DNA from 2 places in the Chryseobacterium sp. HR92 genome. Region 2 is predicted to be linked to the other one. Evidence: riboswitches for the same ligand, from Rfam matches in the RefSeq annotation. Region 2 holds a riboswitch; the other holds the start of a gene.
What was found. A riboswitch is a leader RNA that binds a small molecule or an ion and turns the genes downstream of it on or off. The one in region 2 is predicted to bind thiamine pyrophosphate.
Positions count from the first base shown of each region.

Region 1: another riboswitch for thiamine pyrophosphate. It lies ahead of thiS (sulfur carrier protein ThiS); the one in region 2 lies ahead of pnuC (nicotinamide riboside transporter PnuC).

Region 1 is NZ_CP139139.1:277,762-294,603, forward strand. It holds gene SFA27_RS01275 (sulfite exporter TauE/SafE family protein) at 1-623, opposite strand, end outside; gene SFA27_RS01280 (FixH family protein) at 614-1,066, opposite strand; gene ccoG (cytochrome c oxidase accessory protein CcoG) at 1,077-2,531, opposite strand; gene SFA27_RS01290 (cbb3-type cytochrome c oxidase N-terminal domain-containing protein) at 2,626-3,507, opposite strand; gene SFA27_RS01295 (cbb3-type cytochrome c oxidase subunit 3) at 3,518-3,718, opposite strand; gene ccoN (cytochrome-c oxidase, cbb3-type subunit I) at 3,735-5,996, opposite strand; gene ccoS (cbb3-type cytochrome oxidase assembly protein CcoS) at 6,018-6,230, opposite strand; gene SFA27_RS01310 (heavy metal translocating P-type ATPase) at 6,340-8,718, opposite strand; gene SFA27_RS01315 (Crp/Fnr family transcriptional regulator) at 8,807-9,520, shown strand; gene panB (3-methyl-2-oxobutanoate hydroxymethyltransferase) at 9,582-10,397, shown strand; gene SFA27_RS01325 (hypothetical protein) at 10,401-10,715, shown strand; gene SFA27_RS01330 (RluA family pseudouridine synthase) at 10,727-11,404, shown strand; TPP riboswitch at 11,549-11,645, shown strand; gene thiS (sulfur carrier protein ThiS) at 11,703-11,909, shown strand; gene thiC (phosphomethylpyrimidine synthase ThiC) at 11,934-13,745, shown strand; gene SFA27_RS01345 (thiamine phosphate synthase) at 13,742-14,329, shown strand; gene SFA27_RS01350 (hydroxymethylpyrimidine/phosphomethylpyrimidine kinase) at 14,305-15,042, shown strand; gene SFA27_RS01355 (thiamine phosphate synthase) at 15,047-15,661, shown strand; gene SFA27_RS01360 (thiazole synthase) at 15,658-16,434, shown strand; gene thiH (2-iminoacetate synthase ThiH) at 16,444-16,842, shown strand, end outside.
Region 2 is NZ_CP139139.1:2,646,317-2,663,158, forward strand. It holds gene SFA27_RS11990 (SusC/RagA family TonB-linked outer membrane protein) at 1-674, opposite strand, end outside; gene SFA27_RS11995 (FecR family protein) at 746-1,558, opposite strand; gene SFA27_RS12000 (HNH endonuclease) at 1,726-2,628, shown strand; gene SFA27_RS12005 (RNA polymerase sigma factor) at 2,715-3,209, opposite strand; gene SFA27_RS12010 (hypothetical protein) at 3,344-4,375, opposite strand; gene pnuC (nicotinamide riboside transporter PnuC) at 4,362-4,958, opposite strand; TPP riboswitch at 4,983-5,091, opposite strand; gene SFA27_RS12020 (alpha-ketoglutarate-dependent dioxygenase AlkB) at 5,171-5,782, opposite strand; gene SFA27_RS12025 (TonB-dependent receptor) at 6,157-8,766, shown strand; gene SFA27_RS12030 (hypothetical protein) at 8,899-9,528, shown strand; gene SFA27_RS12035 (MarR family winged helix-turn-helix transcriptional regulator) at 9,578-10,057, opposite strand; gene SFA27_RS12040 (GNAT family N-acetyltransferase) at 10,060-10,548, opposite strand; gene SFA27_RS12045 (efflux transporter outer membrane subunit) at 10,731-12,146, opposite strand; gene SFA27_RS12050 (efflux RND transporter permease subunit) at 12,237-15,383, opposite strand; gene SFA27_RS12055 (efflux RND transporter periplasmic adaptor subunit) at 15,383-16,570, opposite strand; gene SFA27_RS12060 (transcriptional regulator) at 16,572-16,842, opposite strand, start outside.

The DNA.
Region 1 (16,842 bases), 2.4 Mb from region 2:
AATCCTCCCAAAATGATCATGATGACCGGAACTGCTTTCAAAACTTTTACCCTGAAGGCCTGATTCATCAGGTTTCCGGCTAAAACAACTGCAAACATGAATGGAAGGGTTCCAAGACCAAATAAAGCCATATATAAAGCTCCCTGCCATATTCCTCCTCCTGCAAGGCTGGCAGTAAGTGCCATGTAAACCATTCCACACGGTAAAAAGCCATTCAAAACTCCTGTAGAGAATCTTGAACGGTAATCTGCCTTCTGAAGAAGTTTTCCTAAGTTTAATTTGACAGAGTATAAAAATTTGGAAAGAAAGGGTATTTTCGAAGCAAAATCTTTTCCGCCAAATGAAAATACAGCCATGATAATCAGAAGAACTCCTGCCGTAATAGTCAAATATTTTTGGAATCCTGCCATTTCAAATCCTTGTCCGATAATTCCAAGAAGCGCACCTAATAATGAATAAGTGAATATTCTCCCGAATTGATAGGTAAGGTTCTGAAGATAGAAGTTAGCTGCCTGCTTTTTGGTTAATCCCATCGACAGGGCAATAGGACCGCACATTCCGATACAGTGAAAACCGGAAGCAAAGCCTAAAGCAATAGCCGATACAATAAGTCCTATTTCCATATCACATCATAATCCATTCGGTAGTCTGCTTTATCTTTTGTCCAACTTAATCTTAATGTGTAGTTTCCTACTTTCAATACCTGTGCTGGTATTGTGAAAGACTGGCTGGCATCAAGCTGTACAGATTTTTTGATATCTAAATTCTGGTCGTCGGTTCTGTTTAAAACAAATTTTACCGTAGTATTTGAGTTGTTATATTCTTTTGGAAAAGTAATTTTAATTCCTTTGGCATCCTGACTGTATACAGGTTTTTCCTGTAATTCATCTGCTTTTTTCTTCGCATCAATCACATCCTGGTACTTCAACTCCTCTTCGTAATAATTATCTGTTACCATTTCAGAGTTTTTCTGCCCATTTGGGAAAAGAAACATCATGGATAATATAAAAACTATGAATGCAAGTAATGCAATTACAACACCGTGTCCCCAACTAAAGTTCTTCATTTTTTTCTAATTAAAATTGCAGTTTAAATGGTCCTTCAAAATATGTCTGATATGAATCAATCAGTTTTCCTTTCATATCATAAACACCAATTGTGATATTCTGTTTAGAGAGTTTCATTTCATCTTCCGGGAAGCTGATATTAATCGTTCCTTTCGAAATTTTATCTCTGTCTACCTGAATTTTGCTTGATGCACTATAAGTAATTTCACCATGTGCCGGATCAATTACTTTGATGGTAACGATTTTTTTGTCGTTCGTTTTATTAAGGAAAGTATAATTATAGGTATTGGTAATTTTACCATCTCTTACAAAGAATGTACTCCCTGCCGGCTTGATGAATTTAGCTTCCATCTCACCACGGCTGTATAGAAGATATCCCAAGAATCCTACCAAAAGGAATAAGAATACTGTAAATCCTTTCATTCTGCCTGTAAACTTAAATTGAGTTTGTTTTTCAATTTCGTTTTCAGAAGCATACCGGATCAGTCCTTTTGGAAGCCCTACTTTTTCCATCACTTCATCACAGGCGTCAATACAGGCTGTACAGTTTATACATTCCAGCTGTTGTCCGTCTCTGATGTCAATTCCGGTAGGACACACTACTACACACTGGTGACAGTCTATACAATCTCCTTTGCCGGCAGCCTGACGGTCTTCACCTTTTCTCCATTTTGATCTGTTTTCCCCTCTTTTGAAATCATAGAAAACATTGATGGTGTCTTTATCAATCAATACCCCCTGAAGTCTTCCGTATGGGCATACCAATGTACAAACCTGCTCTCGGAACCATGCAAATACAAAATAAAATGCAGCGGTAAGAAGAATCATTACAATAAAATTGGTAGGATGTGCAAATGGTCCTTCACCAATGATCTTAAATACCTCTTCATATCCTACAATGTACATGAACATAAAGTGGGTGATGATTAATGAAATAATGATATAAACAGACCATTTTAAACTTCTTTTCCAGATCTTTTCACTGTTCCACTCCTGTCTGTCCAGCTTCATCTGCTTATTTCGGTCACCTTCAATCAGATATTCTATTTTACGGAAGATCGATTCCATAAAAATTGTCTGAGGGCAAATCCACCCGCAGAAAATTCTTCCGAACGCAATCGTAAAAACAATAATGAAGATTAAAGATGCAATAGCACCTAAAGTGAGGATAAAAAAGTCCTGTGGGTAGAAAGGCTGTCCAAAGATGAAAAACTCTCTGTCTATAACATTGAACAACAATAATGGATTACCATTGATTTTGATAAACGGTAATGTAAAATAAATAATTAATAATAAATAGCTTACAATGTTTCTATAGTTGGTATATTTCCCTTTAGGTTTTCTAGGAAATACCCATCTTCTTTTTCCGGATTGCTCCATTGTCCCTATAGAATCTCTGTAAGTCTCAGGGTCCAGAACCTGTCCCTGTCCGCCGCGTACTTCTATTTCTTCTATGTCTGACATATGTAATAGGTTTTAAAAAAGAAAAAACATAATTCGTTACTATTTTTATCTAATAACAAATTATGTTTTTTTCATATGTTTCTAATTTTTTAAATTATTCTTTTTCCCAATGTGCTTCAGTTCCTTGAGGAGCTGCTCCTCCTTGAGCCTGAGTCACTGGTGGTTGTTCCTGATTGATGTGATATACATACGCTGCAATCTTTTCAATCTCTGCACCTGAAACTTCTCCGTTTTTACCGAAAGCTCTCATCGCAGGGTTAGTAGGAGAACCATTCCAGTCCATATGGAATACATTTTTGAATAACGTTTTCTCAGGCTGGTTGATCCAGTAGTTATCAGTAAGGTTTGGTCCGATACCACCACTACCGTCTTCTTTGTGACAAGATGCACAGTTTGTTTTAAATAATTCTTTACCTTCTGCAATATTATCAGCAGAGTATTTTGCTGTTTCTATCGTTACAGGAGGTTGAGTTTTTTGGTATTCTTCAATACTTGCCAACTGTTCTTTATATTCTTTTTCATATTCGCTTAATGGGTGAGCGAAGTCTGTGAAAGAGTATGCAGCAATATATACAATACAAAATGCGGTCCCAAAATAGAATAAACCTACCCACCATTTTGGTAACTGGTTATCCAACTCCATAATTCCATCGAAACCATGGTCGATAAGGATATCTTTTTCTTCAGTTTCAGATTGCTTTTTGAATGCAGCCAAATACATTCTTTTTAAGAAAGGAACTTTCTTTTCAGCTAAATAAGCTGCTTTTTCCTCCGGAGATAATTTTTTGAATTTGTTGTTTTCAATCAGATCTCCAATTGCACCATGGATATAGGCAAGGATACCAGCGATCACAACAGTTCCCCAGAAGTAAGGCGAAGCTAGGAACGCGTAGCTCTGTACAAATAAATAATAAAAAACTATTAAAAGCCCGATTATTATTAAGATGTTTACGACAACAGGTGTTCTTTGTTTCATAAAAAATAGTTTAATTTTTTAAATTAAAATCGTCATCCTCATCATCCCCAAGTGGTGCTTCTTCTTCTTCTTTGTAATATTTCTTAGGTCTGCTAAAAACATAGATTACTAAAGCTATGAAGAACAGCATAAAGAAAATCAGAGCCAGCGTCTGGTAGAAACCAGCGTTTTCTGTATTGGATAATATATCTTTAAAGTTCTGAGGAATCATATGAACCTTTTAATGTTTAGTTATTACTTGCTGTTTTGATTTCAGTTGTTTTGATATCTGTACCTAATCTCTGAAGATAAGAAATAAGAGCTACAATTTCTTTTTTCTCTAGTTCTCCCTGAGGTCTCTTAGCATAAGCCTGCTTAAGGTCATTTGCTTCAGAGAAGATATCTTTTACAATTTTTGCTGATTGGTTGTTAGCCCATTTGTCTGCAGAATCGATTTCAGCCTTAGAATAAGGAACATCGAATACATTCTTCATCAGCTTCATTTTGTCTACCATCTTAGTTCTGTCTAAGTCAGTAGCAATTAACCAAGGGTAACGAGGCATGATGGAACCTGCAGAAGTTGATCTTGGGTTATACATGTGCTTGTAGTGCCAAGAACTTGGGTTTTTACCACCTTCTCTATGTAAATCCGGTCCTGTTCTCTTAGAACCCCATAGGAATGGTCTGTCGTATACGAATTCTCCAGCTTTGGAGTATTGTCCGTTTTTACCGTTGAATCTTGTAATCTCATCTCTGAACGGTCTGATCATCTGAGAGTGACAAGCGTTACATCCTTCACGGATATAGATATCTCTACCTTCAAGTTCTAGTGGTGAATAAGGCTTCACTGCAGAAATCGTAGGTACACTTTTCTTAAGAGATAGCGTAGGAATGATTTCAATTGAACTACCAATAGATATTGTGATGAAAGATAAAATACCTAATAATACCGGAGTTCTTTCCAACCAAAGGTGAGTACCTTCTCCTTCTTTTCTGTTCTTACTGATGTTTGCCAATGCAGGCGCTTCAGCAGGAACCTCTTTCTGGAATGATCCTTTTCTTACCGTAGCAATTACGTTTACGATCATTAAGATAGATCCTGAGATATAGAATAAACCTCCTACAAATCTCATTTTAAAGTAAGGGATAATAGCAGTTACTGTATCCAACCAGTTTTTCCATAATAATGTTCCGTCCGGGTTGAATTGCTTCCACATTAATCCTTGTGTAAATCCTGAAATATACATTGGAACTGCATAGAAAATGATTCCTAAAGTACCTAACCAGAAATGCCAGTTAGCTAATTTTACAGACCAAAGTTTTGTTCTCCACATAATTGGTACCAAATAATAGATAACTCCGAATGCCATGAAACCATTCCATCCAAGAGCTCCTAAGTGTACGTGACCGATAACCCAGTCTGTAAAGTGACCAATTTTGTTGATGTTTTTAGTTGCCAAAAGCGGTCCTTCAAACGTTGCCATACCATAACAAGTAACAGCTACTACAAAGAACTTAAGGATAGGATTTTCTCTTACTTTATCCCAAGCTCCTCTTAGCGTAAGAAGACCATTTAACATTCCTCCCCAAGATGGTGCAATAAGCATGATAGAGAACCCTGTTCCTACCGCCTGAGCCCAAGCCGGAAGAGCTGTATACTGAAGGTGGTGAGGACCAGCCCAGATATATACGAAAATTAATGACCAGAAGTGAATAATAGACAGTTTATAAGAGAATACCGGTCTGTCTGCAGCCTTCGGAAGGAAGTAATACATTAAACCTAGAACCGGAGTCGTCAATACGAATGCAACCGCATTGTGTCCATACCACCACTGTACAATAGCATCTTTTACCCCTGCATATGCTGAATAAGATTTCCAGCCTGTGAAAGATAAAGGTACTTCAAGGTTATTGAAGATGTGAAGCATTGCTACCGCAATCCATGTACCAATGTAGAACCAGATCGCTACATAAAGGTGTCTCACTCTTCTCTTTGAAATAGTCAGGAACATATTGATACCGAAAATGATCCATGAGAATGCGATCAATATGTCGATCGGCCACTCGTGTTCAGCATATTCCTTAGAGGTATTGATTCCCATAAAGAACGTAACGAACGTAGCAACGATCATAAACTGCCAAGTCCAGAAATGTAACCAAGACAATGTGTCACTGTACATTCTTGTTTTTAATAATCTCTGTAATGAGTAATAAATACCCGTGTAAACAATGTTACAAACGAATGCAAAGATTACGGTGTTGGTGTGCAGCATTCTGATTCTACCAAAACCAAATGCACCATGAGTGTTTATTAAACCTTGAATATTTCCCGATGCCAAACTTTTGATGGTTGTGTCATCTGTCCCGAAAAAGAATTCAGGTAATTCAGGGTAGAAAAGCATTAATGCCGCCGTAAGCCCGAACGTAAACCCTATAAGACCGAAAACTAAGGTCGCATAAAGGAACGCACGGACAATACTATTGTCATAACTAAACTTCTGTGTTTCCATATCAACTATTCACTATTTTTCTCAATTTTTATTATTTTCTCCTATTTCTTTCTCGTCTTTATCTTTGTTGCCTGCTTCATCATTTTCTTTGATTTTTTCATCATCAAAAAGGATTCTGACAGCCGGAGATTCATCATCTTCAAACTGTCCTTTTCGGGCATACACTATAAATACGACCAAGAAAATCGCAGCTAAAGAAACACTGCAGAGGATCATTAAATATAGAATATCCATTGGACAACAAAATTAACCTATTTTCGGGGTTCAAATTTAGTGAAAAATAATGACATTCATCACGAAATGCCGATTTCAGCTAATTTAAAATCAGTCTAAATAAGGGCTTCTACGCCTGTTTTTTGAAATGTTTACGTCCTAATATCCAGGTTGAAAGTGTAGTAAAGGTAACCACCGTGATGGAACTGATTGGCATGATGATTGCTGCGAAGAGCGGATGCATATGTCCTGTAACAGCGTAACTTAAACCAACGATATTGTATAGAAAACTGATTATAAATGTCATTTTCACAATGGTGATAGAGCCCTTACAAACGTTCAGGTAATTGTCTAATGTAACCACTTTATCACCGTTCATAATTACATCAGAAGATGGTGTAAAACTGTTGGTGTCATCAGCAATTGCAATCCCTACATTACTTTGTTTTAAAGCTCCCGCATCATTAAGGCCATCTCCAAGCATTGCTACTTTCATGTGCTGATCCTGAAGGGCTTTAATATAATTCAGTTTATCTTCCGGATTCTGATTAAAGGCCATTCCTTTATAATTTGGAATAAGCTCTTTAAGCTGGCTTTCTTCTGAGGAATTATCTCCACTCAGGATAAATATTTTGTAGTTGGTAAGTTTTGTGAAAAGTTCTCTCAGTTTCGGGCGGTATTCATTCTTAAAGATAAATTTCCCTAAGTATTCATCATTTTTACTGATGTAAACTGCTGTTTCAAGGTTTTTGGGTTCCTGGTTGTTATAGCGTGCCGAGCCGATTTTATAAAGATTTCCTCTTATGCTGGCTTCATATCCTTTTCCTGAGATTTCAACAAATTTCTCTACCGGGAAATATTCATCATTTACTTCGATGAATTCATACAAAGATTTTGAAAGCGGATGGTTGGAATTCTTTAATAATGTTTTAATATTCAGGGAGTCAAATTCGCTGATTTCGGGCCCTTCGTATTTGATATTTGATTTTTTTCTGTGGGTAATCGTTCCGGTTTTATCAAAAACAATGGTATCAAGCTTCGCGATTTTTTCAATCGTTAAAGTATCTTTTACATAGAACTTATTTCGACCTAAAATCCTCATAATGTGTCCAAAAGTGAACGGTGCAGACAACGCAAGCGCACAAGGACATGCAATAATCAGAATGGCAGAAATAACCTGGAACATCTTCTCCAGATCAATAAATGCCCAATAGGTTCCCGCAACGAGAGCAATGCCTAAAATTATGAATGTGAAGTATTTACTGATGTTGTTTGTCAGCGTGTCAAGTCCGGTCTCGTGTTTCTTAAAGGCCTCCTTGTTCCACAACTGGGTAAGATAACTTTGATCTACGTTTTTAATCACTTCCAGTTCCAGGGATGAGCCTATCTGCTTACCTCCGGCAAAAATCTTATCACCTGGCTGTTTGCTGATACTTTCGCTTTCTCCGGTAATAAAACTGTTGTCAATATTTCCTTCTCCGTTGATCAGAATAGCATCTACCGGGATGATTTCCTGATTTCTAACCAGAATTCTATCACCTACTTTTATTTCAGATAGTAAAATATTATCCTGTTTTCCTTCAAAATCAACTTTCGTTACGGCAATCGGATAGAAAGATTTGTAATCTCTGTCATAAGAAAGAGCACTGTATGTTCTTTTTTGGAAAATTTTTCCGAGAAGCATGAAGAATAAAAGTCCACAAAGAGTATCGAAATATCCTGGACCATAATCTGTTAGCACTTCGTAGATGCTTCTTCCGTATAGAACAAAAATTCCTAAGACAATCGGAACATCAATGTTAACAATCTTATTTTTTAAACCGTACCATGCAGATTTATAATAATCTGAAGCGGAGTAAAATACGACAGGTGTTGCCAAAAGGAATATCAGGGTTCTGAATAAGCCTCTGTAATGTTCCATCCAATAATCTTCCCCTCCGATATATTCAGGAAAGGCAAGGAACATTCCATTACCAAAAGCAAAGGCAGCAATGGCAAATTTTACTAATAAAGATTTGTCAAGATGATCTTCATTTTTATCAGCGGTTTCAAGGCTGATAACCGGTTTGTATCCTAGATTGGTTAAAAATTTAGCTAGTTCGCTTAATTTCATATCATTATGATTGAATGAAATCTGTAAGGTCTTTCTTGTGAAATTAACCTGCGAATATTTAATATGCTTATTTAACGTGTGAAGGCTTTCTAATAGCCAGATACAAGAAGAACAGTGAATAACAGGGATTTTGAATGTAACGAGACTGGTGTTTCCTTCAGAAAAATCAGTCACTTTTTCAAAAATTTCCGGTGTGTCCAAGTAGTCAAATTGAGAAGAATTTTCATCATTCGGACGAATTCCCGCTCCTTTATTAAGCTCATAGAAATTGCTTAAATTATTTAAATTTAGAATTTCGTAAACAGACTTACATCCATTACAACAGAAAGTCTTTTCATCAAATAAAATTCTCTCTTTTTCTATCCCTTGACCACAATGAAAACAGTTCTCGCTCACCCCATAAAATATTGAACTACAAAATTATAACAAATTTTTTTGTTTATCGCGTTAAAAAGTTCTATTTTTGTGATAAATATCATATAAAATGCCGCAGGAACAACAGATAGCAATTGAAGAGAGGTTCGCCAGAGTTTTTAATGATAAATCATTTAAAGAAAGACTTTCTAGCGCAGATTTTGAGAAATACATTAATGGCAAAAAGAAACTGAGTTTTCAGAAACACGATACCATTTTCGAGGATGGCGAAACTCCGAAAGGAGTGTTTGTTCTGGAAAAAGGGGCTGCCAAACTTTCAAAATCAGGAGCGTTCGGGAAAGATCAAATTTTAAGATTTATCAAAGAAGGGGATATCATCGGCTATCGTTCTTTGCTTTGCGGGGAAAATTTCCAGGCCAAAGCAGAAGCAATGACAGATATTGAATGTGTTTTCTTACCCGCAGATATCTTTATGTATCTTCTGGAGGTAGATCCACAGCTGTCTTTCGTAATGCTTCAGAAAATCTCATACGAATTAGGAGAATCTTCCAATACCATCACTTTCCTTGCTCAGAAAACGGTAAGAGAAAGGCTTGCAGAAATTCTGTTGCTTCTGGAACAGAAACTGGGAGTAGATCCTGAAGGTTTTATCAAGATCTCATTAACGAGAGAAGAAATTGCCAATATTATCGGTACCGCTACAGAAAGTGCCATCCGTCTGATATCAGAATTCAAACAGGATAGTCTCATTGAAGTAGACGGAAGAAATATCAAGATCTTAAATCACGACAAACTCATGAAACTCGGTCACGTAGTTTTATAAATCATACAAAAACTTAAGTCGGCCCAAGGCCGACTTTTTAACTTTTAAAAATAGATAAATTATGTCTGTTCACTCTGAAATTAAAAAAGTTACAACTGAAACCTTGCGTAAAATGAAATTCGACAAGGAAAAAATAACAATGCTTACAGCCTATGATTTTACCACTGCAAAGATGGTAGATGCAGGTGGAGTAGATGCTATTTTAATTGGAGACTCTGCAGCGAATGTAATGGCTGGTTTTGAAACTACATTGCCTATTACGCTGGATCAAATGATTTATCATGCTCAAAGTGTGGTAAGAGGAACCGACAGAGCTTTGGTGGTAGCAGATTTACCTTTCGGAACTTATCAGAGTAACCCTGAAAAAGCACTGGAGTCTGCGGTAAGAATGATGAAGGAAGGTGGAGCGCATGCTGTGAAAATTGAAGGCGGAAAAGAAATCTCCAAGTCTATCAAAAAGATCATCAATGCCGGAATTCCGGTAATGGGGCATTTGGGATTAACACCGCAATCCATCTATAAATTCGGAACTTATAAAGTAAGAGCTAAAGAAGAGGCAGAAGCCGAAAAACTGATCGCTGATGCACAGCTTTTGGAAGAATTAGGATGTTTTTCAATTGTATTGGAAAAAATTCCGGCAGAATTAGCCAAAAAAGTAACTGAAAGTATTTCTATCCCTACTATCGGAATTGGTGCCGGAGCAGATTGTGATGGACAGGTTTTAGTTTATCACGATATGGTAGGAATGAACAAAGGTTTCAGTCCGAAATTCTTAAGAAGATATCTTGACCTTTATACAGAAATTACAGGAGCTGTCGCTCAATATGTAAAAGACGTAAAAAGTGTTGAGTTCCCAAATGAAAACGAAAGCTATTAATTCATGCAGAATCAACAATCAATCCAGGGAATATTATCTATCGCAGCTTTGATTTGTCTTGCTGTAGGATGGTTTAATCTATTTTCTCCGGAAATCAATCATTTACTTTCAAGAAAAGTTTTTTATGTGCTGATAGGAGCAAGCTTCTTTATTCAGGCACCGCTGCTTACCAATAAAAACTTCGTGTATGCAATGTATGCTGCAGCTGCAATTTGTGTATTCGGAGCATTCATTCCAGAAGGTTCAAAGCTTTCAGCTGTTAAAACGGTAGGTCTTCTGGCAGGAATTATCCTGTCTTTATCCAATAGAAGAAGATAGATGAAAGAAATATGAAGGAGCAGATTATATATGAAGACAACCATCTTCTGGTGATTAATAAAAAGGTTGGCCAGCTTGTACAGGGTGATAAAACCGGAGATGAATCACTACTAGAATCCATCAAGAACTTTATAAAAATAAGAGATACTAAGCCGGGAAATGTTTTTCTTGGCTTGGTTCATCGTATAGATCGTCCTACATCCGGACTGGTAATCTATGCAAAAACTTCCAAAGCACTTTCCCGTCTTACACAGATGGTAAAAAACCGTGAAGTGAAAAAAACGTATTGGGCTGTTGTAGGAAAAGAAATGATCCCGCAAAGTCAAAAGCTGGTTCATTACCTAAAGAAAAACGAGAAGAATAATAAAGCTATTGTTTTTCCAAAAGCTACGGAAGGAGCAAAAGAAGCGATTTTGACTTATAATGTTATTAAGACTCTGGATAATTACCTACTTCTTGAAATTGATCTTGAAACCGGTAGACATCACCAGATCAGAGCACAATTGTCCAAAACAGGAATTCCAATCAAAGGAGATCTGAAATATGGAGCACCGCGTTCCAATCCTGATGGAGGAATCAATCTTCATGCAAGAAAACTGGAGTTTATTCATCCGGTAACCAAAGAAGAAATTGAAATTATAGCTCCTGTTCCGCAGAATGATGCAATCTGGAGGGCTTGTGAAGAATAATAAGAGAAAAATAATAAATAGGCTGGGAGTGTTACACTTTCAGCCTATTTTTTTTGATTAAATAATTTCCTGTTCACATTACTTAGCTTTTTGCTCTGTCTTTCAAAAAATTTTTGCCTATTCTAAAAAAATGTCTAACTTCGTCCCAAACTTTAGGGGTGTCTGTTACCAACAGACTGAGACTTTACCCTTTGAACCTGATCTGGATCATACCAGCGTAGGGAAAAGTAGATGACTTTTGCTGTACATTCTATTGTACAATAATAGCCATTCCTAAAGTATATTTAAATTATTAGGAATGGAACTTATTATCAACCACACCCGAAAAACATTTGATGTACTTCCTGCCAACCTGGAAGCATTATTGGCTATTGAGCTACCCGGAAAGAAGAAAGGTATTGCTGTAGCCCTCAACAATCGCATTATTCCCCTGTCAGTCTGGGCGGAAACCATCCTTAACAATAACGATTCAGTTTTAATCATTACTGCCACTCAAGGCGGTTAATTCTCATATTTAATACCAATACTTATGGCTCACTCCATTACATGTTCGCCATTTCCGAACTCAAAGAAAATCTATATTGAAGGAACATTACACCCTATCAATGTAGCAATGCGTGAAATACAGCTTAGCCCGACCAAATTGACCAATGGCGGCTTTGAACATAATGCCCCGGTTACCATTTATGACACTTCAGGTCCTTATACCGATGAAAATGCAGTCATTGATATTCAGAAAGGACTTCCAAGAATCAGAGAACAATGGATTCTGGACAGAAATGATGTGAATATTCTGGACGGAATAACATCTGAATACGGAAAAGCCCGTTTAGCAGATCAGCGTCTTGATGAACTGAGATTCTCCTATGATCATAAACCTAAAGTAGCACAGGAAGGAAAAGAGCTTACTCAGCTTTACTATGCAAAACAGGGAATCATCACTCCGGAAATGGAATATGTGGCGATCAGAGAAAATCAAAGAATAGAACAGCTTGACTCTGTATCCAAAGAAATGGCTTTTCAACATCCCGGACATAGTTTTGGAGCCAATACTCCGAAAAGTAAGATCACACCGGAATTTGTAAGAGACGAAATTGCTGCCGGAAGAGCTATTATTCCCAATAACATCAACCACCCGGAAAGTGAGCCGATGATCATTGGAAGAAATTTCCTGGTGAAAATCAATGCCAATATCGGAAACAGTGCCGTTTCATCCAGTATTGAAGAGGAAGTAGAAAAAGCAGTATGGGCCTGCCGATGGGGAGCTGATACCATTATGGATCTTTCCACCGGGAAGAATATTCACGAAACAAGAGAATGGATCATCAGAAACAGTCCGGTTCCTATTGGTACTGTTCCCATCTATCAGGCATTGGAAAAAGTAAAAGGAGTTCCGGAAGATCTGACATGGGAAATTTTCAGAGATACCTTAATTGAACAGGCAGAACAGGGAGTTTCCTATTTCACTATTCACGCCGGAGTTTTGTTGAGATACATTCATTTAACAGCAAAAAGAGTCACCGGAATTGTTTCCAGAGGTGGATCTATCATGGCAAAATGGTGCTTATTTCATCATAAAGAAAGCTTCCTGTATACCCATTTTGAGGACATTTGTGAAATCATGAAGAAATACGATGTTGCTTTCTCTCTGGGAGACGGTCTTCGTCCGGGATCTATTGCAGATGCCAATGATGCCGCTCAGTTTGCAGAACTTGAAACTTTAGGTGAACTGACGAAAATTGCATGGAAACACAATGTACAGGTTATGATTGAAGGCCCCGGGCACGTTCCGATGCATATGATCAAAGAAAATATGGAAAAGCAGCTGGAAGAATGTCATGAAGCTCCGTTTTATACCTTAGGTCCTTTAACAACGGATATCGCTCCAGGTTATGATCATATTACTTCCGGAATCGGTGCAGCAATGATCGGATGGTTTGGTTGTGCAATGCTTTGCTATGTAACACCAAAGGAACACTTAGGACTTCCGAATAAAGATGATGTAAAAGTTGGGGTAATTACCTATAAGCTGGCAGCTCATGCGGCGGATCTGGCAAAAGGCCACCCTGGAGCACAATACAGAGATAATGCATTAAGTAAAGCAAGGTTTGAGTTCAGATGGGAAGATCAGTTCAACCTTTCATTAGATCCAGAGACAGCAAGAGCTTATCATGATGAAACACTTCCGGCAGAAGGTGCAAAAATTGCCCATTTCTGTTCCATGTGCGGACCGAAATTCTGTTCAATGAAAATTACTCAGGAAATTCGTGAATCTGCAGAACAAGGAATGCTGGATAAATCACAGGAATTCATCGAAAAAGGGAAAGAAATTTATATATGATCCTAGTCATCACTCCTGAATTGATTGTCCCGAACGAAACAGATACAATTAATCAAATGTTTCAGGAAGGACTTGATTTGCTTCATATCCGTAAACCATGGCTCAGCCGCAATGAAATGATTGAATTCATCACCCAGATTGATGAACCCTTTCATTCACAATTGGTTTTACATACGCATTATGATCTTGGGAAGGAATTTAATATTTCAAGATTTCATTTCAGGGAGATTGATCGAAAGGAAGAAGTATATAAACCTTTTGCAGAAGAAAATATCATTTCAACTTCGGTACATGATATCACAACCTATAATACTTTGGATAAAGAATGGGAATATGCTTTCATAAGCCCGTTCTTTCCAAGTATCTCCAAAAAAGGATATGGAATGGATTCTACTATTAAAGAAGAAATAAAACACCGGAACAATCCGGATGTAAAATTGATTGCCCTTGGAGGAATTAATCAGGATAATATTAATGAAGTTTTCGAAGCAGAAACAGATGGAGCCGCGTTATTAGGTGCCATCTGGGAAAATGAAGACCCTTTAAAAGTATTCAGAAAATGCAGGAACGGCCTTATGTCATAAGTATCGCAGGTTTTGATCCCAGTGGTGGAGCAGGCTTGTTATCAGATAGTAAAACCTTTGAACAGTCGAAAGTTATAGGACTGGGAGTATGTACTGCACTGACATTGCAAACCGCTGCCAAATGCCTGAGCTTAGAATGGCGTCCTATAGATGAAGTAACCGAAGCAATTCAGGTGCTGATGGAAAATTATCCCATTTCAGCCGTGAAAATCGGAATTGTGAAAGATGCAGAATTTCTGGGTAAAATTGTAGAAACAGTTCAAAAAGGGAACCCTGAAGTAAAAATCGTCTGGGATCCTGTGCTGAAAAGTACTTCCGAATTCTCTTTTTTTGATCTTGAAACACTTTCTCAATTAAAAAGTACAGTTAATCAACTCAGTTTAATAACCCCCAATTATAATGAGTACAGTGTTTTAAAGGAAAATGATCTTCTACCAAATACTCATCAATGCTCATTGCTGATCAAAGGTGGGCATAGAGAAGATCATTTAGGAACGGATATTTTAGTTGAAAACGGAAAAGAAACTTTTTTAGTTCCCACTAAAGACAATACCATATATTTTCCTAAACATGGCTCCGGCTGTGTGTTATCATCAGCAATTACAGCAGAACTTGCCAAAGGTGAAAATAGGGAAACCGCTTGTAGAAATGGGAAATTATACATCGAAAAATTTTTAAAAAGCAATCCCTCTCTACTGGGAACACATTCATAGAAAAATGGAAAAATTACAATACATATCGCAGGGAAATACCCAACAGGAGCAGGAACTTTGTATCCGTAAAGCCCTTGATAGCGGGATCAAATGGGTGCAGGTTCGATGGAAAAATGCACCTGAACATGAATTAATCAGCCTTTGTGAAGTTTCAAAACAACTTTGTTCAGAATATCAGTCGGTTTGTATCATCAATGATCATGTACAAATAGCCAAAGAAATAGATGCAGATGGTGTTCATCTGGGATTAAACGACAGCGCTATTGAAGAAGCAAGATTGATTTTAGGCGAAAATAAAATTATTGGTGGAACGGCTAATACCCTTTCAGATGTCATTCAGAGAATCAAAGAATCTTGTGATTATATCGGTTTAGGACCATTGAGATTTACCACAACCAAAGAAAAACTAAGCCCTGTTCTTGGATTTGAAGGCTATCAGGCGATCATTGATGGATTAAGAGAAAAATCAATAGATATCCCTAGAATATTTGCCATCGGAAGCGTTACCCTTGAAGATATTTTGCCGTTACAGGGAATAGGGATTTATGGTGTTGCCGTATCCGGGCTCATTACAAAGCAGCCGACTATTATTAATGAACTAAAAAAAGTAATGATATGAACAATCAGAAATTAGAAATAGCAGGAAGAATTTTTGAATCAAGACTGTTTTTAGGAACAGGAAAATTCGGGAGTATGAGAGATATGGTACAATCTGTCATCGCATCAGAAACCAATATGGTAACGATGGCTCTCAAAAGAATTGATGCCCAATCTAATGAAGATGATCTGCTTGATTCATTAAAAGAAACCAACGTTCATCTTCTGCCGAACACTTCCGGAGCAAGAACTGCCAAAGAAGCGGTATTAGCAGCACAATTAGCCAGAGAAGCTCTGGAAACCAACTGGGTAAAACTGGAAATTCATCCGGACCCGAAATATTTACTGCCGGATCCTATTGAAACCTTATATGCCACTGAAGAATTGGCCAAATTAGGATTTGTTGTAATGCCTTACATTCATGCAGATCCTGTTTTGTGCAAACGTCTTGAAGATGCCGGAACAGCTGTAGTAATGCCTTTGGGTGCACCAATTGGAACCAATAAAGGATTAAGAACTCAGGACTTTTTGGAAATAATCATTAACCAGAGTAATGTTCCTGTAGTAGTAGATGCCGGAATTGGAGCACCATCAGATGCCGCAAAAGCAATGGAAATGGGAGCAGATGCCGTTTTGGTGAATACCGCCATTGCCGTTGCCGGAAATCCACTGAATATGGCTTTAGCTTTTAAAGAAGGTGTGATTGCCGGAAGAAGAGCTTTTGAATCAGGATTGGGAGCCATTGGCAACCATGCTGAAGCTTCAAGCCCGCTTACTTCGTTTTTATTTGAATAAATCAGAATCATGAAAAGCTTTAAAGATGTTTTTGAAAACTACCAGTGGGATGAGGTAAAGGATAAGCTTGAAAAAGTAAATCTGGCTGAGGTAAGATACAGTCTTCAGAAAAAGAATAAAACTCTTGATGATTTTCTGAATCTCCTGTCACCAGCCGCTTCTCATGAACTGGAACTGATGGCAAGAATGACGCAGATGCTTACCCAAAAAAGATTTGGAAAAACCATTCAGTTGTATGCACCGCTGTATCTCAGTAATGAATGCCAGAATATCTGTACCTATTGCGGATTCAGCCTCGATAATAGCTTGAAAAGAAAAACACTTTCCGATATAGAATTGATGATTGAAGCCTCAGTACTGAAATCCATGGGCGTGAATCATGTGTTATTGGTAAGTGGTGAAGCCAAT
Region 2 (16,842 bases):
GAACCTTCAGTTAAAGGAAGTCCGTCTACAACAATCAGAGGATTGGAACCTGCCGTCAACGTACCAATACCTCTCACTCTTATTGAAGGTGAACCTCCCGGCGTTGCATTAGCCTGAGTAATCTGAACTCCGGTTGCTTTTCCTGCAATAATATCTCCGAAATTACTGGAAGCTACTCCCTTCATCTGTTTTTCGTCAATAGAAGAAATAGAACCCGAATTATTTTTCTTACTCTGCTTCCCATAACCCACCAAAACAACCTCATCAATGTTTTTTTCTCTGGATTTTACAGTGTCCTTAATTGGATTTAAATATTCTGCAGACTGTTGAGCATTAGTTCTCTGAATTTTTGCCATCACTCTTGCATTGAGACGAACAGTTACCGTTTTTTGATCTACATTAAAATCCAGACCGACATTTTTCTTCAGATAATCTAAAGATGCTGATAACGACTGATAGTTAACCTGAGATTCATCCACCTGGATATCTTTCAGGTCTGAAACCGAATAAAAGAATTTTACGCCATGCTCTTTTGAAAGTTTTTCAAAGATTTTAATCAAAGGCGTTCTCCGCTGAATAACGGACTGTTGAAAACATTTGTTAGCCTCTGCGTAGGTAAAATGTGGCGCACACAAAAGACCCAACAACATCATGCTAATTGTTGTTTTTTTCATAGCTTTGCTGAAATTAGTTGTTATTTGACTGATTTATTTTCAATGCATCGGTAACCCCAATTACTGGTGCATTATTTTTCTAAAATGATATGATTTTCTGATTGTTTTCCTGCAGTAAGATTAAATGGAAATCCTATGGTTTTAATTACTTTATCCAAATCTCCGGTGATATCTCCGTCTACCACATTCTCTTTATACTGCTGAGGATAGGTTATCGAGATATTGTAAGTCTTCTCCAGTTGGGAAACCGCCTGCCCGAATTTCATTTCATTAAAATCAAATGTTCTTACAACATCCTGATCATAGAAATGCTTCTCAGCTCCGTCTTTGTCTGCAAGCCATGTCTCTTTAGGTAAAAGGTAGGTTGTATGACCGTTGTAATCAATTTTCACTTTTCCTTCTTTCAGATAGACTTTTTTATCTACAGATCTCTGGTCAAGCAGGAACTTTGTTCCCAATACTTTTACTTTAAATCCATTGGCATCAATGATAAAGGGCAGCGCCTTATTTTTAGCAACACTAAAAAACGCTTTTCCTTTAAAAGAAACATCCCTGGTTTTCTTTCCGAAATCATCAGTCAGTCTCAATTCACTTTCAGGTTCCAGCGTAATGATACTTCCGTCAGATAACATAAATTCTTTTTGAATCTTTTCTGCTCTGAAAACCAATTGCCGGTGATCCGAAGATTTCATGTCATTTCCAGTAGAAAACAAAGTAATCAGTGTAAATAAGGGCAAAAGAACAGCTGCAGCCCATAAAAACCAATTTGTATTCTTTCTGAATCTGATTTTATTCTCAAGCCCGTTCCAGATTCGCTGATCTGCAGAATCCTTTATTTTCTGATTTTCATCTTTAACTGATTTCCATTGATTTTCGAAATCCATATGCTCCTTTTTGATCTTTATTAGAGAATACGCAGGAAGTATGTAATCGTCAACCTATATTTTTTGATTTAACGATTTGTTCATATTGGGTTAAAATAAATATTTTGCCTATTAAAATTTAAGTTAAAACTGTATTTTTGGATAATTACCATAAAACTTACTTTTAAATGTTTGCAATTTCACCAACTGATAAAGACTGGTTTGACTTTTTAAAAAATAATGAATTCAATTCATTTGTGAACTTTTGGACACCAACCTCTTGGAATATCACAAGATTAATGGAAGGAAATAAATTATATTTCATGCTTAAATCACCTATAAGAAAGATAGGTGGATTTGGGGAATTTGTAGAGTATAAAAATATTACTGCAGAAAAAGCATGGAATGAATTTGGATTTAGGAATGGAAGAAATAGTAAATCTAAATTCATTTTATCAATTCAAAATTATTTAGACAAAAATTCAAGAGAATTTCGGGGTAACATAATAGATGTAAGTTCTCATATTATTGGTTGCATTGTTCTAAAAAATTGTGAATTTTGGGATGAGGAAGATTTTATTGATTTGAATAATTCTGATATAAAATTTGCTTCCCAAGTTGTAAAGATAAAATATTTTGATTGCGATGATCTAAATATTTTATCTGAAAATACTAAAAAAGAAAACTTTATTCTAATAAATGATGAAAGAGAAAATAATAGTCAATCAACAAAAAATGGAAGAAAAGGACAAGAACAATTTAAATCAACAATATTAAAAGTATATAAAAATAAATGTTGTATTTCAAATTGTAATATTCCTGAATTATTAGATGTAGCACATATTCAAGAGTATCGAAATGTTTATTCTAATCATCCTATGAATGGAATTTTATTAAGAGCTGACTTACATCGTTTATTTGATAATGGATTAATCAAAATTGATGAAAATTATATTTGCCATACTAGTAGTTTATTAAATGAAAGTGAATATTCAATTTTTAATGGAATACGGATAAATATCCCTGAAAACTTAAATAAACGACCATCACTTGATGCTTTAAATTATAAAAATAAGAACTTTAGAGAATAGCAGTAATCCAAATCTACCATACTTAAATTCATGTTTATAAAAAACAATCAAGAAAAATATGAATATTTAGTTTCTTAATGAAAAATTCAAACAAAAAAATTCAAATTTGCTCTTAGAAATTTCAGAACCTTGTTAACGTGTTTTTCAACGGCAGTTTTAGAAATATCATTTTCCTGAGCAATGGTAAAAAGACTGAGATTCTGGATTTTATTTTTGATGAAAAACTCACGGCTTCTTTCGGGAACCTGTTCCAGGAGACTTTCTATTTTTTTGAGCTGGTCTTCCTGCTGTACCTGTTTCTCGATGTCTGTATTTTCTTCATCCTGTCTTTCCGGAGAATTTTCGAGAGGAACGAAAATCATTTTCCTTTTACGGTAGAAATTGGAAATTTCCTGTTTGGCAGATTTAAAGATAAGTGCTTCAATTTCTGACGGAGAATGAGCTTTTGATAAATACTTCCAGACGTGCATAAAAATATCCTGAACAATTTCTTCAATATCTTCTTCTTCCGAAAGGTATTTGGCCACAAAAAAATACACCCTGTGCTTGTAACCGGAATATATTTCTTTAAAATGATCCATTCTTTAATACGTCTTTGAACTCAAAACTGGTGGTACAAAAGTATCTAAAAGCTATGGCAATCGTATTAAATATATATTAATTTTAAATCCTTAACAATAACTCATCCTCGGATTTTCACAGAAATATTTTCTGTTCAGAAAGAAAAGTTTAGCTCATCAGCAGAAGGTCTGAAATTGAAATGCATTGCTGCTGTAAAATAGTCACAGAACACCTGATGAACTGCAGAATGAACATCTGTTGCCCGGATTCCCAGCTGTGTATAAACAGTAAGAATTTGATGGGATAATTTTTGAACCAGCTCTACTCCATATTGATGAATCTCATGTTGCTGATCTTCAGAAATCTCTTTGTGAGCACCGAGGATATTTTCTACATCTCTGCCAATGGTTAATACCTTTTCTAAATGCTTTTCAACAGATTCTGCAAATCTTTTGAAATTGATCTCAGGACGAATATATTCCGCTTCTTCTATAAAATGAGAAGCCATCCCCAGATAATTCACCAAAAGTGTCAAATCCGCAAAAATCCGGAATGGAATGCTATCCAGAGTATCATTCGTGAAAAAAGTATCATACACAAAACTGTAATCTTCGCTTACGATAACATTCTCAATGATAAAAGAATAGGTACCGCTGGCTTTCATTCCCATAGATTTCCAGTTGGGGATCATTTCAGCCTGCTCTTTCGGAACGATGAATGAGTGAATGATCTCATTGCCGTCTTTATCTGTTAGGGGTATTCCGTTTTCCGTCATCTTGGCATTCAATGTAAGATGGGTCAGATGAGGTGCTCCTGTTGCAAAATTCCATAAACCATTAATCAGATAGGTATTTTCTTCTTGTTTTTCTGCCGTACCGCCAACCATTCCGCTTCCGCCAAAGCAGGTTTTAGAATGGGTAAACAGTAATTGAGCAACTTCAGGTTTGATATTTCTGGAAAAATAATTAGCTCCGGCACAAAGCGTCAGCATCCAGCCAAAACTTCCATCGGTTTCAGCCCAGTCAAATAATGCTTTAAGACCTTCTTCAAAACGATAGCCTAAGCCACCATATTTTTTCGGTACCCAGATCTTAAGGAATCCTTCTTCATGAATATGTTGCAACACTTTATCAGAAATTACAGAAACTCCATGAAGTTCCTGTCTGATGTCTTTAGTACTCAGCATTAGCTTTGGATTTTATGATTTTTTGCCATTCTATATATCCTGAAATTGCCACTAAAAACAAAAACGACGTTAAAACAGCATAGAGATATAATTCTTTATGAATCATCAAAGGGATGGAAATAATATTACTTACGTTAAGTATCACCCAGTTTTCAATTTTCCGCCTCGCCATAAGCCACATTCCTGCCCAGGCAAAAGCACTTACTAAGGAATCCCAAACGGGAACATCCGAATCTGTAAAATGAGTAAGAAAGAACCAAAATAAACTAAAGGTTCCAAGAACAATTCCTCCGGTAATCCACTTTTCAGAAACAGAGGTCACAGAGATTTGCATTTCAGATTTCTGTTTCCCGAATTTCCAGTACAGCCATCCGTAGATGCTCATAATCAGATAATAAAGATTTAAGGTAAATTCAGCATAAAGCCTGGAAATAAGCATCACATACAACGTAAGCAAAATACCTGCAATTCCGAAAAGGTAGTTGTTGACATTGTTTTTACGGGCCAGTAAGACCTGAATCACTGAAAATAAGACTCCGAACCATTCCGGTAAGGTAATTTGTTTTAAAATGTCCTGCATCATATTAATTTTAGAAATCAAATGATGAGATGATAAGTAAGCAATCCCTACGCCGGCATTATCCGGATCAGGTGTGGAAATACATTCCTGGGTATCATCTCAGCCACTGTTATCTGTAGCACCCCATTGTTGGAGGCAAAGGTGCAGCTTTTTTGTGGAAAAAGAAAGGACTTCAGGCTTTTAATTTGAAATAGAATATTTCAAATTATCCATTACTACACTTCCCGAACCAAACGGAACGTAAGATTAATACGTTCCTTCATAGAAGTCACAGATTTAGCGATCCGATGTTCCCAATGTTCCTGCAAATCTCCTTTCATAATCAGCAATGAACCATGAGGAAGTGGCAGGCTGTATTTACTCTGGTGATGATCCTTTTTCCGGAAATCAAAATTCCTTGTCTGTCCTAAGCTTAAAGATGCTATTACCGGACGGCTGCCGTATCTGCTTTCTTTATCCCGATGCCAGGCAACAGAGTCATTATGATCCCGGTAAAGATTAAGCAATACAGAATTGAACTGATAGCCAAATGTTTCTTCTATTTTTTGTTTTAAAGAAAGCAGTTCGGGAGTCCAGAGGTTATTCTCCACTTCACCATTTCCTAATGGATAATCCGTTTTCGGATCACCATACCAGGCGGTTAAGCGTGGGGTCAGAACCGTTTTATCATACATTTTCTGGGTACGTTGTTTCCACGGAGCTGTTTCAAACAAGTGATTTTTAAGGCAGTCCGCTTCATCCTTGCTCAGGAAATGCTCTCTGTATTCCAAAAGATCTTTTGGAAATTCGTACAAATCTTCTGAATCAAACAAACTGAGCTGGGTCATTTTTTTATTTTTTAATAAGAGAAAAGTTTATACTATTGAAGTAATAAATTGATACAAATAATATCTGCAAATATATAAATAATGATACAAAATAAATCAAATCCTAAACACCATTAGAAAAAACTACATCCTGTTAGATTTTTAGATGAAGTAGATCATTATTTTTATTCGTTAAAAACAATCCTCTCTTTTGCATAATTCACTTTTATAACAAATTGTAAATTAAATATCTGAAATAATTAATACATCCAAAAAAACGAGTAATAATGCATTATATGCACACAATAGAATGTCACTTCGTCAAGATTTAATACTTAATTCAAAAATAATTATCCATCTTTGCAGCCTTAAAATCAAACACGCTAGTTTATTTCATGAGCATTACTTTTAAAAAGCGACTAATTATAGCGCTTGTATTACCTACGGCTGCCATATATTATGGGCAAAGTACGAAGGATTCTTTAGAGAAATCTAAATCTATTGATGAGGTTATGTTGGTAGGTAGAAACCTTTCCCAAACAGCCAAAGAGAGAAAAACACCTGTTGCGGTTTCCAACATTAAAGCAGCAGAGATTCAGGAGAAACTGGGAAACAGAGAATTCCCTGAAATTATGAAGTCTACTCCATCCGTTTATGTGACCAAAGTAGGTGGAGGATTCGGAGACAGCAGAATTAACATGAGAGGTTTCGACGGGGCTAACATTGCAGTAATCATCAACGGACAGCCGGTGAATGACATGCAGGGAGGTACCGTTTACTGGTCCAACTGGACTGGATTGGCTGACATTGCCAGCAATATTCAGATCCAGAGAGGGTTGGGAGCTTCTAAATTTGTAGTTCCATCTGTAGGAGGAACGATCAATATTGTAACCAAAGCTACGGATTCTGAGCAGAAAGCAATGGTTAAAGGAGAAGTTGGAAATGATAACTACTCCAGAATATCAGCAATGTACTCTTCAGGATTAAAAAACAAATGGGGAACAACCGTATTGCTTTCCCGCTGGCAAGGTGACGGATACATCAATGGAACAAAAGGAGAAGGTTACTCATGGTTTTTCTCAACAGGATTTAAGCCTAATGAAAAGCATGCGTTCAATTTAATCGCTACCGGAGCTCCTCAGGTACACGATACAAGAAGATCTTCTGCAACCGGAGCCAATGTGGCAACACTGCAGCAATTTGAAACTTACGGAAGAAGATACAATCCACAAACAGGAATGCTGAATGGTTCTCAATTCAATTTAGCACCTAACTTCTATCATAAGCCAATTGCATCCCTGAACTGGGACTGGACAATGAATGACAACCTGAAACTCTCTACAGTTCTTTATGGTTCATGGGGACGTGGCGGCGGAGGTACCGGACTTAACGGTTCTATCAAAAACGCAGCCGGACAAACCATGAATTTCATGAATTATGGAGCAGGTGGAGATGGTACGATCAACTGGGATATGATTTATCGTTATAACAGAGGTGGTATGGTAACAGATTATAATGGAAATAGCTTCCAGAAATCAACCTTCACTGCACCTGCAGGCTCTCCTACTGATTATAACGGACAATATGTAGCGACTCTGAACGGAACCAATGGAATCGTAAGAAAACAGAGTATCAATGCTCATGACTGGTATGGAGTAATTGCAGACCTTAATTACAAAAAAAATAACTGGACTTTCAACGGAGGGATTGATCTTAAAACATACAAAGGAGCTTTGTATGACATTGTAACAGATATGTTAGGATCAGATGCATTGTATGTTCCTAATACTGCCAATGCACCAAAAGGATATTTTATCAATCAGACTGTAAAACCTGAACCTCTTACGAAACTTAAAGATGCTCAGAAAGTATCTATTCACAACGAAGGTTTGGTAAAATGGGCTGGTATCTATGGAATGGTTGAATACAGCTCTGAAAAGCTAAGTGCTTCTGTTCAGGGATCCGTTTCCGAGCAGTACTACAAGAGAGTGGATTATATGTTGTATACACCAGGAAACCAGGAAACAAAATGGTATCACAAAACAGGATATATCGTAAAAGGAGGTGCCAACTATAATATAGATGATCACCACAATGTATTTTTCAATACCGGGGTTATTTCAAGACAGCCATTATTCAACGCTTTGTTCCCTTCAAACCAGAATATCTATAATGATGCTAAGAATGAAAGAATCTTTTCTGTGGAATTAGGATATGGTTTCAAATCGCGTTATATCGATGTGAACATCAATGCTTACAGAACGCAGTGGGATGACAGATTTATTTCAAGAACATTCAATGCTACGGCAGCAGATGTGGCAAAATTCTCTCAGTTAAGCCTTGGAAATGCTTATTTCTATAATGCATTGAATGTAGGACAGGTACACCAGGGAATCGAATTGGAAGCAAAGGCAAGACCTTTTACTAACCTTAGATTAAGAGGAATGGTATCATTGGGTAACTGGAAATATAAAGGAAACGCTAACTTCAACATTCTGGATGTTCAAACCAACCAGGAAATAGCAGGAGCTACAGGAGTGATCAATATCAAAGACCTGAAAGTTGGAGATGCTGCTCAAACAACAGCGAGCATCGGAGCAGATTACAATATCACCAAAGCATTCAGTATTGATGCTAACTGGGAATATTATGACAAGCTTTATGCTCAGTTCAACCCGATCAACTTCCTTACCGAAGCGGCAAGAGAAAAAGGAATTGTAAAATTGCCTAGCTATCATTTATTTGATGTAGGGGCTTCTTACAAATTCACACTTGATGCGAAAAAATCTTTAACATTGAGAGCTAACGTGTACAACTTATTCAACAAATATTATATTTCTGAATTGAGCTCCAATATTTTTGCAGGTGACAAAATTGCCAATGGTCCGGATGCCGGAAAAACGTATCAGGAAGCTGGCAGAGTATATCAGGGTGTTGCAGACGGTAATACAGGATTCCTTGGTTTTGGAAGAACCTGGTCTGTTGCAGCAACTTTAAGATTCTAAAACAGATCATTCCAAGAATGAATTAAATAAACCCCGCCAAATCTTGGCGGGGTTTATATTATATGACTATTTTAAAGAAATAAATAATACATTAGACAAGGCAAATAATTAAAATCACTTAACTCTTTTCAAATGGATCACGAAACGACGGATTATATAATCAACTATTTCAGTAACCTAATGACTAAACATGAAAAGTTGGCCCTAAAACATCAAATGTCTTCTTTCAAAAGTAATGAAAATCCAAAATTCGGAAAGATAATGATAGATAAAGGCTGGATAAGTTCCGATCCTGAAATCATAAATCTATTAAAAAATGGTTATGAGGTCTTTAAGCAAAACATTATAACGCGTATAATGACTGAAACTCCTGAAAAAGTTTTTTTTAATAATTGTCCGAAATGCAACAAACTTGCCCGTACTCCACATGCAAAACAATGCAGATACTGTAGTTATAACTGGCATCATTTAGCTGTTGCCCAATTTAAGCTTAACGATGCTTTACAAATTACAGGAAGAAAATTTTTCTTAACAGGACAAATTATAGAAGGAGAAATCAAAGAAGGGCAGCTGATAGATCTGAGAATACTTGGTCTTAATAAAAAAGTCAAAATTGAGTCTATTGAATTTGTTCTTAAACGCCAGGATGGAATAGCCTGGGAAGATATTGCTCTTGGAACAAATGAATTAACAGAACAAGACAAAGAATATCTAAAAAGTATACATCCTTTCAAAAAAACACTTGATATCATTATAGAATAAAAAACAGCTATACCCGAGGTACAGCTGTTTTTTATATAACAATAATTTTTTACTTTGAACTCTTCACCTGCAATGCCCTCTGATAAAAAGACTGACTTGCAATTTTATCCTCTGCTTCATCAATAGCTGCCAGCAGATTATTCTTATTATCGGTAATATCTCCCAGAATCTGTGACATCAGCTCCCATACAGGTTTCATTTTTTCAATAAGTGTCTGGCCTTTTGAAGTCAGTTTAAACAGTCTTTTGCGCTCATCCTGTATGTCTTTCTCCCATTGTATCAGCTCCAGTTTTTCGAGTTCTTTGAGCAGGGTTATAGTGGATGGATGTGTGTACCCTATTTCATTGGCAATTTCGACAACGCTTGCAATTTCTTTTTTATAAATCGTAAAGATGACCGGAAACCATTTGAGCTCAAAATCAATTCCGAATGCTTTATAGATCAATGCTCCATCTTTTCTCAATTGTTCACTGAGGCGGTGCAGTCTGGTGGATATGGCAAGAATTCCTGCTTCGTTGATTACATTCATATTCAGTCAATATTTAAATGATAAAAAATATCATCAGCACTCATTAAAGGGAATTTTACAGGAAGATTTCCTTTTTCAATCTTCACAAAGTGATTCCTTTCGTAGAAACGCTGTGCAGCTTTCAGAACCGTTATGGTTCCCAAATATAAATCATCAATTCTGTTTTCGCGGCAGAAAGAAATTAAAACTTCCAATAACTCCTGGGCAATGTTCAGTTCTTTTCCTCTAAATTCTTTTTTAACAAACATTTTTCTGATCGCTCCTGCCCTTTCATCAAACTTAACCAATGCAATGGAACCTACCAGTTCACCTTCCACAAAAGCTCCCCAAAAGTTACCTCCTGCTTCCGTGTAAAAACTTTCAATCTGCAAAAGATCAGGTTGATCCTGGATCGTAATCGGAATATTAAACTCCTTCTGCTGAATCGTCAAAATCAGGTCTATAGCCTGTTCCGAATAAGAATTTCCTATGGGTTGTATCTGCAATTTCATAGTGATTGAATTTTAAAGTACAAAACTACGTAGTTGAATACATAAATGCAAGTTGATTTTATATTTTAAAGAATTTTAACATACAAATTAATTAAACCCTAATATCTTAATGTCTAAACGTACAATAAAAAGCGTATGCCATTACTGACATACGCTTTTGTTTTATAATATAATAAAAACAGTTATTTCCAGCCTCCGCCTAAAGCCTGATAAAGCTCTACAGCTGCTTTCATTTTACTGTATCGTGCATTGGAAATATTAAGTTCCGCATTCAATGAATTCACGCTTGCATTCAATACTTCAAGATAGTTGGCCATACCGTAGTTCACCAATTCCTGGGAATAGTCGACAGATTTTTTATAGGCATCCAGCTCTTTTTGTTTTAATTCAATAAATGAGTCCTGTACAGAGAAAACCCTGATGGCATCTGAAACTTCTTTTCCGGCAGTAAGAACTGTCTTTCTGAAGTTCAGATAAGCAGTTTCCTGAGCAGCAAGACTTACATCATAGTTTGTTTTGATCTGTCTTTTGTTCAAAATGGGCTGAGCCAGTCCTGCTACTACATTCGCAAATAATGAATTCACACTGAATAAGTGATCAATATCCACAGACTGAAGTCCTCCGCTGCCTGTCAATTTTAAAGTTGGGTAAAACTGAGCTTTAGCAGCATTCGTCAGTTCAAAAGCATTCATTAAGCTGTATTCCGCTCTCATTACATCCGGACGGTTAGCCAGAAGCTGAGTGGGATATCCCAATTTTAAATCAATTGGAAGATTCTGTCCTTCCAGTGTAGATCTTTCAATAGAATGAGAAGATTCTCCCATTAAAAGACTCATGGTATTTTCAAGAAGCTGGATCTGTGTATCAATATCAATCAATAATGATTTGGCATTGAAAACAAGAGCCTCACTCTGCTGTACCGCTACTTCAGTAACTGTTCCTGAAGTTTTTAAAGCCTTTGTAGCTTCTAAGTTTTTCTCTCTTACAGCAATGGTTTCCGTAATAATTCTCTTCTGCGCATCAAAAGTTAGCAATTGATAATAAGCAGAAGCAATGGAAGATACCAGACTGCTTTTAACAGCTTTATGAGCAGCAACAGTTCCTAAATATGTGGCTATCTGTGCTTTTTCCTGTGCCCTTAATTTTCCCCAGATATCTGCTTCCCATCCGATACTTGCCGTAATGTCAAATTGGTTTACATAACGTCTTTCTCCAATGATCTGCCCAAATTGGGTGTTGATAGACTGAGTCTGGAAGGTATAGTTAGGTCCTATAGAAAGTGTCGGCTGATAGGCAGCTTTACTTTGTTTCAGATAAGCTTCTGCAGAATTGATGCTTTGCAGTGCGATTCTGATATCAAGGTTGTTTTCCAACGCTTTAGAAATATGCCCCTGCAGTATCGGATCTGTGAATATTTCTTTCCATGAAATATTGGCGATGCTGGCACTGTCTGAAGGAAGCATATCTGTACGAAATAGTTTTTCGTCTACCACATTCTTCGGTCTTTCATATTCTTTTCTTGCCATACATGATGAGATGGCTCCGAGTATGAAAACTGAAAAAGTGATTCCTTTTATGATGTTTAATAAGCTCTTCATTATTTTTAATTAGAAGTTAGAGTTTAGAAGTTAGAAGTTAGCTTTAGACTCGTCTCAAATTTCTAACTTCTAATTTCTTAAATCTTAATTTTATTCTGCTAAACTGATATCTTCTTTTTTGATAGGTTTAATTTTCTCCTGCAATGTTTCAAAAATCACATACAGAACCGGAATCACGAATAATCCCAAAACAGTTCCTATCAATAGTCCGATTGCCGCTCCCGTAGCGATAGATCTGTTACCTACTGCTCCAATTCCACTTGCAAGAACTAACGGCAATAAACCGAAAATAAAGGCGAACGATGTCATTAGGATAGGTCTCACTCTGGCTTTCGCTGCATTAATGGCTGACATTACAATTGTTTCTCCATGATGTCTTCTCTGAACAGCAAATTCGACAATAAGGATCGCATTTTTCGCCAGCAATCCCACGAGCATGATCAGGGCAATCTGGAAGTAAATATTATTCTCCAATCCCATAATCTTCTGCCCGAAATAAGCTCCCATTACCCCAAGAGGAAGAGAAATAACAACAATCAGCGGAAGAATATAACTTTCATACTGTGCAGAAAGGATAAAATAAACGAAGATCAAACTTAGCCCAAAAATCAGAAGGGTTTGAGATCCTGAGTTTAATTCTTCTCTGGTTAACCCTGTAAATTCTACTGCATAGTTTTGATTCAGGGTTTCATCGGCCACCTGCTGTACGGCAGTAATTGCATCCCCGGAACTGTATCCGTCAGAGTTTGCCCCTGTCACTTTCACGGAAGTAAACAGGTTATAACGGCTTACAGATTGTGGTCCATATGCTTTTGTCAATGTTACAAACTGTGAGATCGGAGACATGATACCTGATCCTGTTCTGACATAAAGCTGATTCAGATTTTCGATGTTTTTTCTGTTTTCAGGAAGAGCCTGAACCATAACCCTGAACTGTTTTCCATACTTGGTAAAGTCGGCAGTATAAATACCTCCAATATACCCCTGCATGGTAGCCAGAATATCATTTACAGAAACCCCAAGCTGTTTGCTCAGCGGAACATTAATTTCCATCTGATACTGAGGATATTTAGTATTGAATGAAGTCTGTGCAAACTGAATTTCCGGTCTCTGCATCAGCTTCCCGATGAATTCATTGGTTTTAGCATCCAGATCTGCATATTCTCCACCTGACTTGTCCAGCAATACCATTTCAAAACCTGCACTGTTACCAAATCCTGGTACACTTGGCGGTTGGAAGAATACCACTTTGGCATCAGGAACAGATCCTACAATTCCAAATAATTTTTTGGTAATATCTTCAGAAGTCTGTCCGTCTTTTTTTCTTTCTTCGAATGGTTTTAGTTTCACAAAGGCAAGACCGTTGTTACTTCCGTTTCCGGATAAGAATCCTCTACCCGTAGAAATTGTTACATTCTGTACCCCCGGAACTTTCAATGCTTTTGCCTGAAGTGTTTTCAAAGCATTATACGTTCTTTCCATAGAAGCCCCCGGAGGAAGCTGAACATCTGTAAAGATAATCCCTCTGTCTTCTGTAGGTACAAAACCTTTCTTCATAGTGCTGCTTGCCCAGAATAAGATTCCTCCGGTAACAGCAAAAATAATTAAGGTAACCCATTTATGTCTTAACAAGAATACAAATCCTCTTCCGTAACGCTCAGTAGTTGTTTTAAAAGCAATATTAAACTTATAGAAAAACTTCTGTAGCAGATTTAAATTTTTATACTCTTTATGATGCTCTGCATGAGGTTTCAGGAATAGCGAACATAAAACCGGACTCAGGGTTAATGCATTAATCGCAGAAATAATGATTGCTATAATCAGCGTAATACCAAACTGTTGGTAGAATACCCCTGTAGGCCCCGTAATGAACGTCACCGGAATAAATACTGCAGCCATTACCAACGTAATAGAAATAATAGCTCCTGTAATCTCATCCATTGCTTCTACTGTCGCTTTTTTAGCATCTGAAATACCATGTTCCATCTTGGCATGAACAGCCTCGACGACGACGATGGCATCATCCACTACAATACCAATCGCCAGTACCAATGCAAAAAGGGTTAACAAGTTTAGTGAATATCCGAAAAGATTCAGGAAGAAGAACGCCCCTACAATAGATACCGGAACCGCGATGGCCGGGATCAGCGTAGATCTGAAGTCCTGAAGGAAAATATATACTACAATAAATACCAGAATGAAGGCTTCGATCAGGGTGTGTACTACCTTTTCAATAGAAGCTTCCAGGAATTCGTTGGTATCAAAGTTGAAAGTATACTTTACGCCCTTTGGAAAAGTTCCTTCGGCTGATTTCAGATAGGTTTTGATATTTTTAATAATCTCCTGTGCGTTGGATCCCGGAGTCTGGAAGATCCCCATACTGATGGAAGGATTGTTTCCGTTCTCCCCGATTCCTGTATAAGACTGTCCTGCCAGTTCTACTTTAGCAACATCTTTCAGCATCAGATTTTGTCCGTTTGCCAGAGATTTAATGATAATATTATCATACTGTTCTTTATCGTTGAATTTACCTACATATTTGATGATATATTCAAAAGAACTACCGCTATTCTGTCCAATAGAACCTGCAGCAGCTTCTCTACTCTGCTCATTGATGGCATTGGTAACATCTGTAGGAGTTACACTGTAGGCAGCCATTTTTGCAGGATCCAGCCAGATTCTCATGGAATAGTTTTTACCACCGAAAACGTTGGCATCCCCTACACCATTTACCCTTTTCAGGTTTGGAATAATATTGATATTCAAAAAGTTCTGAAGGTATACGTCATCCAAATCTTTATTTTCAGAATAGAAAGACATATACATCAGGGCACTGGTCTGCTGTTTCTGGGTTACAACCCCTGAACGCGTTACTTCAGACGGCAAAAGAGGTGTTGCTCTGGCTACACGGTTCTGTACGTTTACCGCTGCAATATCCGGATCTATTCCCTGTTTGAAGAAAACCTGGATCTGAGCAGAACCATCGTTCCCGGCGCTGGAAGTGATATAATCCATACCTTCCACCCCATTAATCTGCTCTTCCAAAGGTACTACTACACTTTTCATCACCGTCTCAGCATTGGCTCCCGTATAGTTTGCGGAAACACTTACCGTAGGTGGTGCAATATCCGGATACTGTGTAACCGGTAACGAGATCAGTCCTAACACACCGAGAATCACAATCAAGATTGAGATTACGGTAGATAAAACCGGTCTGTTAATAAAGTTTTTTATCATTAGAATTTCGGTTTTATTGATTGAACAAGACTATCCATTTTGATTGGCTTTGGTTTCACTGCTGTTCCCGGTTTCAAACCTCCGATACCAGCGGCAATAACTTTTTCACCTCTATTAACTCCTGATTTGATAAGCGCTAAATTGTCGATTCTGTCAATAACATTTACAACAACATTTCTGACCGTATCTCCTTTTTCTACTTTATATACGTAAACAATACCCTGTTGCTCGTAAGTAGCACTTTCAGGTACAACAAGAACATTATCATAATGCTGAGGGAATCTGATGGTTCCACTGTTACCATTACTTAATAATTTCTGCGCATTCGAGAAAGCAACTCTGAACTGGATGGTCCCCGTTGTAGGATCAATCTGACCGGTAATAGCTTCTATTTTTCCTTTTTCAGGATAAAGACTTCCATTGGCCAGCTGAAGCTCAACCATTGGTAAGTTTTTGATTTTTTCAGGCATAGAAGCTCCCGGAGATTTTTCAAGGAAATCAAAATATTCTTTTTCATTCATTGCAAAGTAAGCATAGATCCCAGACGTATCAGAAATCGTCGTCAGAGGTGTCTGATCAGACGGTCCTACCAAGCTTCCTACTTTCAACGGCAGCCTCCCGATCACCCCTGAAATAGGAGCACGAATGATGGAATATTCGATATTGGCTTCTACTCCTTTGTAATTGGCTTGTGCCTGTCTTTTGGAAGCATTGGCCTGTTGTAGCTGGGCTTGAGCCTGTGCCAGCTGAGCTTGTGCAGTCTGCAGCTGTACATTACTGATGATATTTTTCTGAACCAAAGGTTTTAGTTTATTTACTTCAACCTGAGCAGCATTTACAGAAGCCTGAGCAGCGGCAACACTGGATTCAGCAGCACCTATTCCTGCTTTGGAAGCGGCCGCATTTTCGTTCAGGATATTGGTTTCCAAACGGAACAAAGGCTGTCCTTTTGTAACATATTGTCCTTCATCTACCAATACCTGGGTAATATATCCCTGTATTTTTGCACGTACATCATTGTTTACCCTACCCTGAATGGTAGCCGGAAACGTCTGATAACCCACTATATTTTTTGACTCCACGGAAACAACAGGATACGGCTTGGCACCATCCTGTTTCGGAGCTTCTTTTTTGCAGGCTGTCAGTGAAAGCGCTGCAATGGAAAGTATAACTAGCTTATTATTCATTTTATAGTTTATTAAGAGATTCCTGTATATTTTCTATGTTTTTGTTTAAGAGTGCTTTGTAAACTTCTATTCTTTCATTGTATCCATCGTCTTTACTTTTTTTAAAATTGTTTAAATCATCTAATAGTTTCAGTTCGTCCTGCATTTTCTGGACAATTTTCTCGAATCGTATTTTTTTGTATTCATCATTGATGAAAAAATACCGCTTACGCTCATCCATTTTGTTACGGTCAACAATAAGCTGAGCATTTAACAATAATGAAATACTGGTA